DNA from 2 places in the Paenibacillus sp. FSL R5-0914 genome. Region 1 is predicted to be linked to the other one. Evidence: a T-box and tRNA genes for the amino acid it is inferred to sense, from the RefSeq annotation. Region 1 holds a T-box; the other holds one or more tRNA genes.
What was found. The T-box of region 1 lies ahead of pheS (phenylalanine--tRNA ligase subunit alpha). A T-box ahead of a tRNA ligase gene usually reads a tRNA of that ligase, here a tRNA-Phe.

Region 1 (4,403 bases):
CGAGTTCTCCGCCTTCTATTTTATCTGCATCAAAAGCATGAAGCGGCTGTCCGTATTCGAGCATCACATAGTTAGTGATGTCAACGATGTTGTTAATTGGACGAATCCCTGCCGCCATCAGACGATTCTGAATCCACAGCGGGGATGCTGCAGGTTTAACACCTGAGATATAACGAACTGCGTAATGACTGCAATGTTCTTCATTCTCAATCTTAACGGAAATAGATTGAGCAGCTGCTCCGCTGATCTCAATCATTTCACTCGCAGGATCTGGTAATTTGATGTCACGTCCAAGAATCGCGCTCACTTCATAAGCAGCACCAATCATACTTAGACAGTCTGAACGGTTCGGAGTCAGATCGAATTCCAGAATTTCATCATCTAGACCCAGCAACTTTGAAATATCTTGACCGATCTCTGTACCTTCAGGAAGTACAAGAATTCCTTCTTGCTGCTCTTTAGGAAGCAATTTATCATTGAGTCCCAATTCTTTAGCCGAGCAGATCATCCCTTGTGATAATACCCCGCGCAGCTTCGCTTTTTTGATATCCAGCCCTGGCAGCTTAGCGCCAACAAGAGCTACAGGAACGGTTTGTCCCGCAGCTACATTCTTTGCGCCACAGACGATTTGCAGATCTTCACCTTGACCTGCATCCACGATACATACGTTCAGTTTATCCGCATCAGGATGCTTTTCTTTCGATTTCACATAGCCGGTTACGATGCCGGAAATCCCTTTATTGCGGCGCTCTACTCCGTCAATTTCAATGCCGGCAGCGGTAATCTTCTCCGCTAGCTTATCGGCGGTTACTCCTTCAATCGATGTATAATCAGCCAACCATCCGGTTGATACTTTCATGTCCGCTCACTTCCTTTATGTTTCAGATGTATTTATCTACTTGCCGTTCGATCTGCTTCCTGTGGGAGTAGTACAATTTAGGATTACTCGATCAAAGCTTCATAACCGTCCTATTTAGAGCAGTCACTACGAAAAATATTGGACTTCCGATCACTGTTATCCTCAGATTTCCTGATTAAAACCACTTCTCGCGGTAGAAATCCGAGGATAAAGGCGAACGCTGGCGCTTCTACAGTTCCAAAATTTCTCTCCGTTCCTTCTATTAATAGTCTTTTATTAAGCAAGATCAGTAACCCAATTGCTACTTACTCCTAACCCGTCAGCCAGCTCGCCCACCAAAAATCTAAACGCCCTTGAACTGCTTTACAAAACTCATATCGTTGTTATAGAAATGACGGATGTCATCGATGCCGTATTTAAGCATAGCAATCCGTTCAACACCCATACCAAATGCGAAGCCGCTATACTTAGCAGGATCATAGCCACCCATTTTCAGAACATTTGGATGCACCATGCCGGCGCCAAGGATTTCTAACCATCCGCTTTGCTTGCACAGTCTGCAGCCATCGCCGCCACATTTGAAGCAGCTTACGTCCACTTCAACGCTTGGCTCGGTGAATGGGAAGAAGCTCGGACGAAGACGAATGTCTGTATTCGGGCCGAACATTTCTTGTACGAATTGCTGCAAGGTGCCTTTCAGATCACTCATCCGAATGTTGCTTCCAATAACCAAACCTTCAATTTGATGGAACTGGAAGGAATGCGTTGCATCGTCATCATCGCGGCGGAATACTTTACCCGGGCAAATGATTTTAACTGGAACTTCACCGTTCATAGCCTGCATAGTACGAATCTGTACCGGAGACGTTTGAGTACGCATAAGCAGGTCATCCGTTAAATAAAAGGAATCCTGCATATCACGTGCCGGGTGATTTTTAGGCAGATTTAGGGCTTCAAAGTTATAATAATCGGTCTCCACTTCCGGGCCTTCAGCCACACGGTAACCCATACCAATGAAAATATCCTCAATTTCCTGAACCACTCTGCTAAGCGGGTGAACGCCCCCTTGCTGCATGCGGCGACCTGGCAATGTTACGTCTACTTTTTCAGCCTGTAGACGTTGCTGAGTCTCTTGCTGTTGAAAAGTCTCTTGCTTCGCTCCAATAATCTCCTCAATGGCACTACGCACCTGATTCGCTACTTGCCCGATAACCGGACGCTCCTCAGCACTAAGTCCTCCCATACCACGTAGAACTTCTGTAAGCTCGCCTTTTTTACCGAGATATTTCACTCTTAGGTCATTCAAAACCTGTGGATCCATAACCTCCTGCAACTTAGCCAGCGCTTCAACCTTCAATGCTTCCAACTTCTCTTTCATGGCCGTGTACAGCCCCCTTCAATCATTGTCTAGTTCAACAAAAAAAGGCCTTTCCTCCCGGTAAGGGACGAAAAGACCGTGGTACCACCCTTGTTAGACAAGCTGATCTGTTCCCCTTAAGAGCTTCATTCCCTCTTTTAGCTGGACAGATACCTATCTCACTTTATACAGAAATAACGGTCTGTGACCGGTTTCCCCTACGCTTCCTTACAAGGCAATCTTAAGGAATTCAAGGAACTGCTCCGGAGTGAACTTCGACAGCTCTGTATCCTAGAAACGCTCTCAATCACCGGCGTCTCCTCCCTGTAAGTCAGGCACTGTGTACTCTTCTCCATCACTGCATTTCACAATTCAATCTAATTGTCAGGTATCTCTTTTATGCAAGAGATATGTCTGTTTATTATATGCAAGATCTGTCGTTTTGACAAGTTCAAGCATAATTAGGGCAATTTTTATCTGGCTTTAAGCTGGCTTTAAGGTTCAGAGCCATTTTGGGGACTTTTTTTCAGCTAACGTTCAGCGGAGCTTGATAATTTCCATTATTAAGAAGGCATGGTTGTACTCAATCATAAATCACCTTCAAAATACAAGGACTTTCATACCGGGAGGGAATTACATGCATGCACGAAGAACAAAAGTAGCTGTGATCATACTTAGCGCAGCAGTTCTGAGTCAAGCTTCAGCGTATGGAGCATACGCGGCATCAACTACTACTTCATCCACCAAAACAGCAACTGCCACCACTGTATCCACTCTGGATAAACTCGGCTCGATAGCTTTAAAGAGTAACTTTAGTGTGAAGCTGACCGATGTTGGCTTTTTGACTCAGGATGGCGGCAATATTCTTACATACACCCTCAGCTATAACAATGGGAGCGGAAACAGCATCAATCTTGTGGACTATTTCTCTAAAGTAACTACTGCAGGAGGAACCGTTATCCAAGGAAGCCCAGTAACCAGCAGTGCAACCATCAAATCTATCCCCTCCAAAAGCAGTCAATCCGTAACCTATTACGCAAACGTCGGTAAATCCACATCTTTAAATGGAGTGAAGATTTCAGTATTCGGTTGGGATTTCAGCAGTACTGATTATCAAAAAAAGCTGGGGACCTTCACCTTGCCTGTGGCTTTTTCACAAGCGGTCGCTAGAGGCCAAAGTAAAAAGATAACCTTGAATAATCAGCCCGTAACAACCAAAACAGAAAGTCTGCAAATTTACAAATATAACGGTAAGGTATACGCCAAAGTAGGTGTGAGCTTAACCAATCAAGGAACCAAAGTGCTAAGTGATCCTGGACTTAAGGGATACCTCGCATCTGCAGGAGGATCTGTATTTGAATTAACGCTTGATGATACGAGCAGTAACTACAAAGTACAGCCACAGGAAAAAAAGACGATCTACTACATGACGGAAATTCCCTCTTATATGAAGACAGACAATATGATTCTGCAGTTTGCTGGAGAAGATACCTCATTAAAAATTGCTTTGCCCATCGTCACCTATAACCTTCCCGCTGCTACCACACCAGATCTTGTCGTAGCTAGCAATGTCATCAAGAAGCTTACGATCAACAATAATACTGTCGAGACGCAGTTAAAAAGCGCCAATGTCTATGCCGACAACGGCACCGCGAAGTGGACGCTGCAATTTCGAGTAAAAAATAGCGGCAACAAGGCGATTACTTTGCCTGCTTATGAGTTTACCGTTAAAGCCGCTGAAGGATATAGCTTTCCGTTGGACACGAAGGCTTTCGCAAACCTTACACTCAAACCCCTTGAAGAAAAAATAATTGAGCTCAGTGCAGAAGTTCCGCTAACGATAGCTCAAGGAACGCTACAGCTGCAAATGACTGAACCCGCTGTAGAGGGTAAGATCATTTTTCCTACAGCCTATTATCAGATTCCTTACACACTCCAAACTAACAATTGGCAGGATACAGAATACGCGGTGGAGAACAGTTACGGCACATTTGCTGTCAAGCTTGAGAACATCCAGCGGCTACCTTGGGCAGACAAAGATCAGCTTGTAGCTAAAATCAATATTCGCAACACGAAATCGACCTCTGTGCAGCTTCCTGCATTTACAAGTGTCATTAAAGCTGGTGAGAGTGATATTAGCAGCACTTCCCAAGTCGTCACAGAAAGCACGCAAACCATACTCGGGCC
Region 2 (4,403 bases), on a different contig from region 1:
TGAGGCTGATGTGTAGGCAAATCCGCACATCGTTAAGGCTGGGCTGTGATGGGGAGCGAAAATTACAGTAGCGAAGGTCATGATCTCACACTGCCAAGAAAAGCCTCTAGCCAGGAGAAGGTGCCCGTACCGCAAACCGACACAGGTAGGCGAGAAGAGAATTCTAAGGCGCGCGGAAGAACTCTCGTTAAGGAACTCGGCAAAATGACCCCGTAACTTCGGGAGAAGGGGTGCCCCGGTAGTGTGAATAGCACGAGGGGGCCGCAGTGAAAAGGCCCAAGCGACTGTTTAGCAAAAACACAGGTCTGTGCGAAGCCGCAAGGCGAAGTATACGGGCTGACGCCTGCCCGGTGCTGGAAGGTTAAGGGGAGTGGTTAGGGGTAACCCGAAGCTATGAACCGAAGCCCCAGTAAACGGCGGCCGTAACTATAACGGTCCTAAGGTAGCGAAATTCCTTGTCAGGTAAATTCTGACCCGCACGAATGGCGTAACGACTTGGGCGCTGTCTCAACGAGAGATCCGGTGAAATTTTAATACCTGTGAAGATGCAGGTTACCCGCGACAAGACGGAAAGACCCCATGGAGCTTTACTGCAGCTTGATATTGAATTTGGGTACGATCTGTACAGGATAGGTGGGAGCCGTAGAAATCGGAGCGCAAGCTTCGGTGGAGGCGCCGTTGGGATACCACCCTGATCGTATCTAGGTTCTAACCTAGTACCCTAATCGGGTACGGGGACCGTGTCAGGCGGGCAGTTTGACTGGGGCGGTCGCCTCCTAAAGAGTAACGGAGGCGTTCCAAGGTTCCCTCAGAATGGTTGGAAATCATTCGAAGAGTGCAAAGGCATAAGGGAGCTTGACTGCGAGACCTACAAGTCGAGCAGGGACGAAAGTCGGACTTAGTGATCCGGTGGTACCGCATGGAAGGGCCATCGCTCAACGGATAAAAGCTACCCTGGGGATAACAGGCTTATCTCCCCCAAGAGTCCACATCGACGGGGAGGTTTGGCACCTCGATGTCGGCTCATCGCATCCTGGGGCTGAAGTAGGTCCCAAGGGTTGGGCTGTTCGCCCATTAAAGCGGTACGCGAGCTGGGTTCAGAACGTCGTGAGACAGTTCGGTCCCTATCTGTCGTGGGCGCAGGAAATTTGAGAGGAGCTGTCCTTAGTACGAGAGGACCGGGATGGACGTACCGCTGGTGCACCAGTTGTTTCGCCAGAAGCATGGCTGGGTAGCTACGTACGGACGGGATAAGCGCTGAAAGCATCTAAGCGTGAAGCCCCCCTCAAGATGAGATTTCCCAATTAGTAAGACCCCTTGAAGACGACGAGGTAGATAGGTTGGAGGTGGAAGTGCAGTAATGCATGGAGCTGACCAATACTAATCGGTCGAGGGCTTATCCTATACTTAAAACGCAAATTCAATTCGGATTCAGTTTTCAGGCATCAAGCCTGGTATGAATATTCCCTGATAGCTCAGTTGGTAGAGCACTCGACTGTTAATCGAGTTGTCACAGGTTCGAGTCCTGTTCGGGGAGCCATATGGAGAGGTGTCCGAGTTTGGCCGAAGGAGCACGATTGGAAATCGTGTAGGCGCCACAAGCGTCTCGAGGGTTCGAATCCCTCTCTCTCCGCCACAAATTTTACTTAGTATGGCCCGTTGGTCAAGGGGTTAAGACACCTCCCTTTCACGGAGGTAACATGGGTTCGAATCCCATACGGGTCACCAAATTTTCACTTGATTTTACATAGTGGACTTTGGTACAATAACAATTGTTGTTTACGGAGGCTTAGCTCAGCTGGGAGAGCATCTGCCTTACAAGCAGAGGGTCGGGGGTTCGATCCCCTCAGCCTCCACCATATTCATTTAAGAACGACGCGGGGTGGAGCAGCCCGGTAGCTCGTCGGGCTCATAACCCGAAGGCCGCAGGTTCAAATCCTGCCCCCGCAACCAATTTTCATCAAGTAATTATATCTTTTGGAACCGTGGTGTAGTTGGCCTAACATGCCTGCCTGTCACGCAGGAGATCGCGAGTTCGAATCTCGTCGGTTCCGCCATTTTCTTGGCTCGATAGCTCAGTCGGTAGAGCAGAGGACTGAAAATCCTCGTGTCGGCGGTTCGAATCCGTCTCGAGCCACCATATAGTATACAACTTAATATGCCGGTGTAGCTCAATTGGTAGAGCAACTGACTTGTAATCAGTAGGTTGGGGGTTCAAGTCCTCTCGCCGGCACCATCTTTGGGGGATTAGCGAAGTGGCCAAACGCATCAGACTGTAAATCTGCTCACGTACGTGTTCGGTGGTTCGAATCCATCATCCCCCACCATTTTTTTAGGGGCATAGTTTAAAGGTAGAACAACGGTCTCCAAAACCGTTGGTGTGGGTTCAATTCCTGCTGCCCCTGCCAATCTTTATCTAAAGTCTTTCTCTAAAGTTTAATATGGCGGTCGTGGCGAAGGGGTTAACGCACCGGTTTGTGGATCCGGCATTCGTGGGTTCAAGTCCCATCGGTCGCCCCATTTACTTTAAGAAGAACAGCAACAATATTAGTTTAATATGGCGATTGTGGCGAAGTGGTTAACGCACCGGATTGTGGTTCCGGCATTCGTGGGTTCGAGACCCATCAGTCGCCCCTTTTATTTTAAAATGTTATTGGGGATTAGCCAAGCGGTAAGGCAACGGACTTTGACTCCGTCACGCATAGGTTCAAATCCTATATCCCCAGCCATTTTATGCGGACGTGGCTCAGCGGTAGAGCATCGCCTTGCCAAGGCGAGGGTCGCGGGTTCGATTCCCGTCGTCCGCTCCAAAGTTTTCATATGGCGCCATAGCCAAGTGGTAAGGCAAAGCTCTGCAAAAGCTTTATCCCCAGTTCAAATCTGGGTGGCGCCTCCATTAAGTTCATATGTGCCGGCGTGGCGGAATGGCAGACGCGCTCGACTCAAAATCGAGAGGGAAACCGTGGAGGTTCGAGTCCTCTCGCCGGTATATCAAAAAGGTTTGTAAAGTTGCTTATACAAGCAACTTTACAAACCTTTTTTCTTTGTCTTTGAGCTTTTATTCTTAAGCCGTTGAATTAGAGGCGTCTCTAATCAACGGCCTTTTTGTGTGGAATGTTGTTTTATTGACTGCTTAGTCGGAATGCTCGTGGGGTGAGACCAATTTCACGTTTAAACATATTGCAGAATTGGGCGTCATTCACAAACCCAGCAGCAGCTGATACTTCAGAGATATGCATTTGGGTATGTTGCAAGAGAGACTTTGCATAATCCAGACGTTTCAATAGTAGATAGCGCAGAGGTGAAGAACCGAATCGCTCTTTAAATAAATGGCGGAAACGATCATAGCTGTATCCAGACATCTCTGAAAGTGTTGCGACCGATAGCTTATGGCGGTAATGCTCATTCATATAGTTTAGAACATATTGGACTCTGTCTTCCGTTGGTGATTGAAACCCAGAGGCGCTAAGAAGCCGTATCAGATGAACAGTGATTTCGCTCATTTGAAGGTTCAATAGTTCAGAGAATCCATCTTGTTTGCGCGTAAACTCTGCTTTCATTCGAAGCAAGATCTGTAGAACAGTATGGTCTTTATCATCTTCATATACGCCTTGCAAATTCTCCATATTTGGGTGATTTGAATGGAAGCCTACAAATAGTATAGTAGCATCCTCGCGATGATTCTCGTCATGTTTATGATTGGGTGGTATCAGCGCGAATGAAGAAGAACGAAAATGATAACTTCGCGAACCTACATTGGTAGTTCCTAATCCGTTTAAATAATAGACTAGTTCATAACATTCATGCTGGTGTGGTGGAATATAGGTATTAACCTCATGTGCTGCATTTACAATATATAGAACACGATCCATGATGAGCCTCCAATAATTATGTTTTAGCCGAATCGCACAAAATTATGACCGAAATCATATAATTATTTTCATTAATATTTGATATGATCGTATCAAGAAATCCGAAGATTAGCAACCTGACTGGCCATCTCGTTCGGAAATTAGTCGGATTATTCGTAAAAATTATAATTTTCTCTCTTTTTTTGAGTGTATTCGTTAAAATCATTAAATTTTTGACAATGTTACATGAAAAATGAGAGTTTCCATCTAAATCGTGAAATATACAACGGACTAAGAAGGAGAATCTCTCAAATTACTAACCAACTATAAATAGGGGGAATAGAAAAATGAATAAGAAAGTTCTTTCTTTGTTGTTACTAGTAGTAATGGTAATGGTCACAGCCTGTGGAAATAATACGTCGAGTAATGGATCTTCCGCGAATGCAGGATCTAACGCAGCTGAAGGTGGAGAAACAGGTTCAGGGGATAAACTCAAAGTTGTACTTCTGATTCCAGGAACGCTTGGAGATAAATCTTTCTTTGACTCTGCGA

Region 2: it has a tRNA-Phe gene. The T-box ahead of pheS (phenylalanine--tRNA ligase subunit alpha) is inferred to sense a tRNA for this amino acid. The anticodon was not compared.

What each region holds. Positions count from the first base shown of each region.
Region 1 is NZ_JBBORH010000003.1:935,582-939,984, reverse strand. It holds gene pheT (phenylalanine--tRNA ligase subunit beta) at 1-859, opposite strand, end outside; gene pheS (phenylalanine--tRNA ligase subunit alpha) at 1,203-2,237, opposite strand; T-box leader at 2,298-2,584, opposite strand; gene MKX60_RS27420 (hypothetical protein) at 2,854-4,403, shown strand, end outside.
Region 2 is NZ_JBBORH010000001.1:1,835,675-1,840,077, forward strand. It holds rRNA gene MKX60_RS08100 (23S ribosomal RNA) at 1-1,404, shown strand, start outside; tRNA gene MKX60_RS08105 (tRNA-Asn) at 1,465-1,540, shown strand; tRNA gene MKX60_RS08110 (tRNA-Ser) at 1,544-1,636, shown strand; tRNA gene MKX60_RS08115 (tRNA-Glu) at 1,654-1,728, shown strand; tRNA gene MKX60_RS08120 (tRNA-Val) at 1,784-1,859, shown strand; tRNA gene MKX60_RS08125 (tRNA-Met) at 1,877-1,953, shown strand; tRNA gene MKX60_RS08130 (tRNA-Asp) at 1,980-2,057, shown strand; tRNA gene MKX60_RS08135 (tRNA-Phe) at 2,065-2,140, shown strand; tRNA gene MKX60_RS08140 (tRNA-Thr) at 2,161-2,236, shown strand; tRNA gene MKX60_RS08145 (tRNA-Tyr) at 2,242-2,327, shown strand; tRNA gene MKX60_RS08150 (tRNA-Trp) at 2,335-2,408, shown strand; tRNA gene MKX60_RS08155 (tRNA-His) at 2,445-2,520, shown strand; tRNA gene MKX60_RS08160 (tRNA-His) at 2,561-2,633, shown strand; tRNA gene MKX60_RS08165 (tRNA-Gln) at 2,655-2,729, shown strand; tRNA gene MKX60_RS08170 (tRNA-Gly) at 2,736-2,810, shown strand; tRNA gene MKX60_RS08175 (tRNA-Cys) at 2,823-2,896, shown strand; tRNA gene MKX60_RS08180 (tRNA-Leu) at 2,911-2,989, shown strand; gene MKX60_RS08185 (AraC family transcriptional regulator) at 3,123-3,872, opposite strand; gene MKX60_RS08190 (BMP family ABC transporter substrate-binding protein) at 4,199-4,403, shown strand, end outside.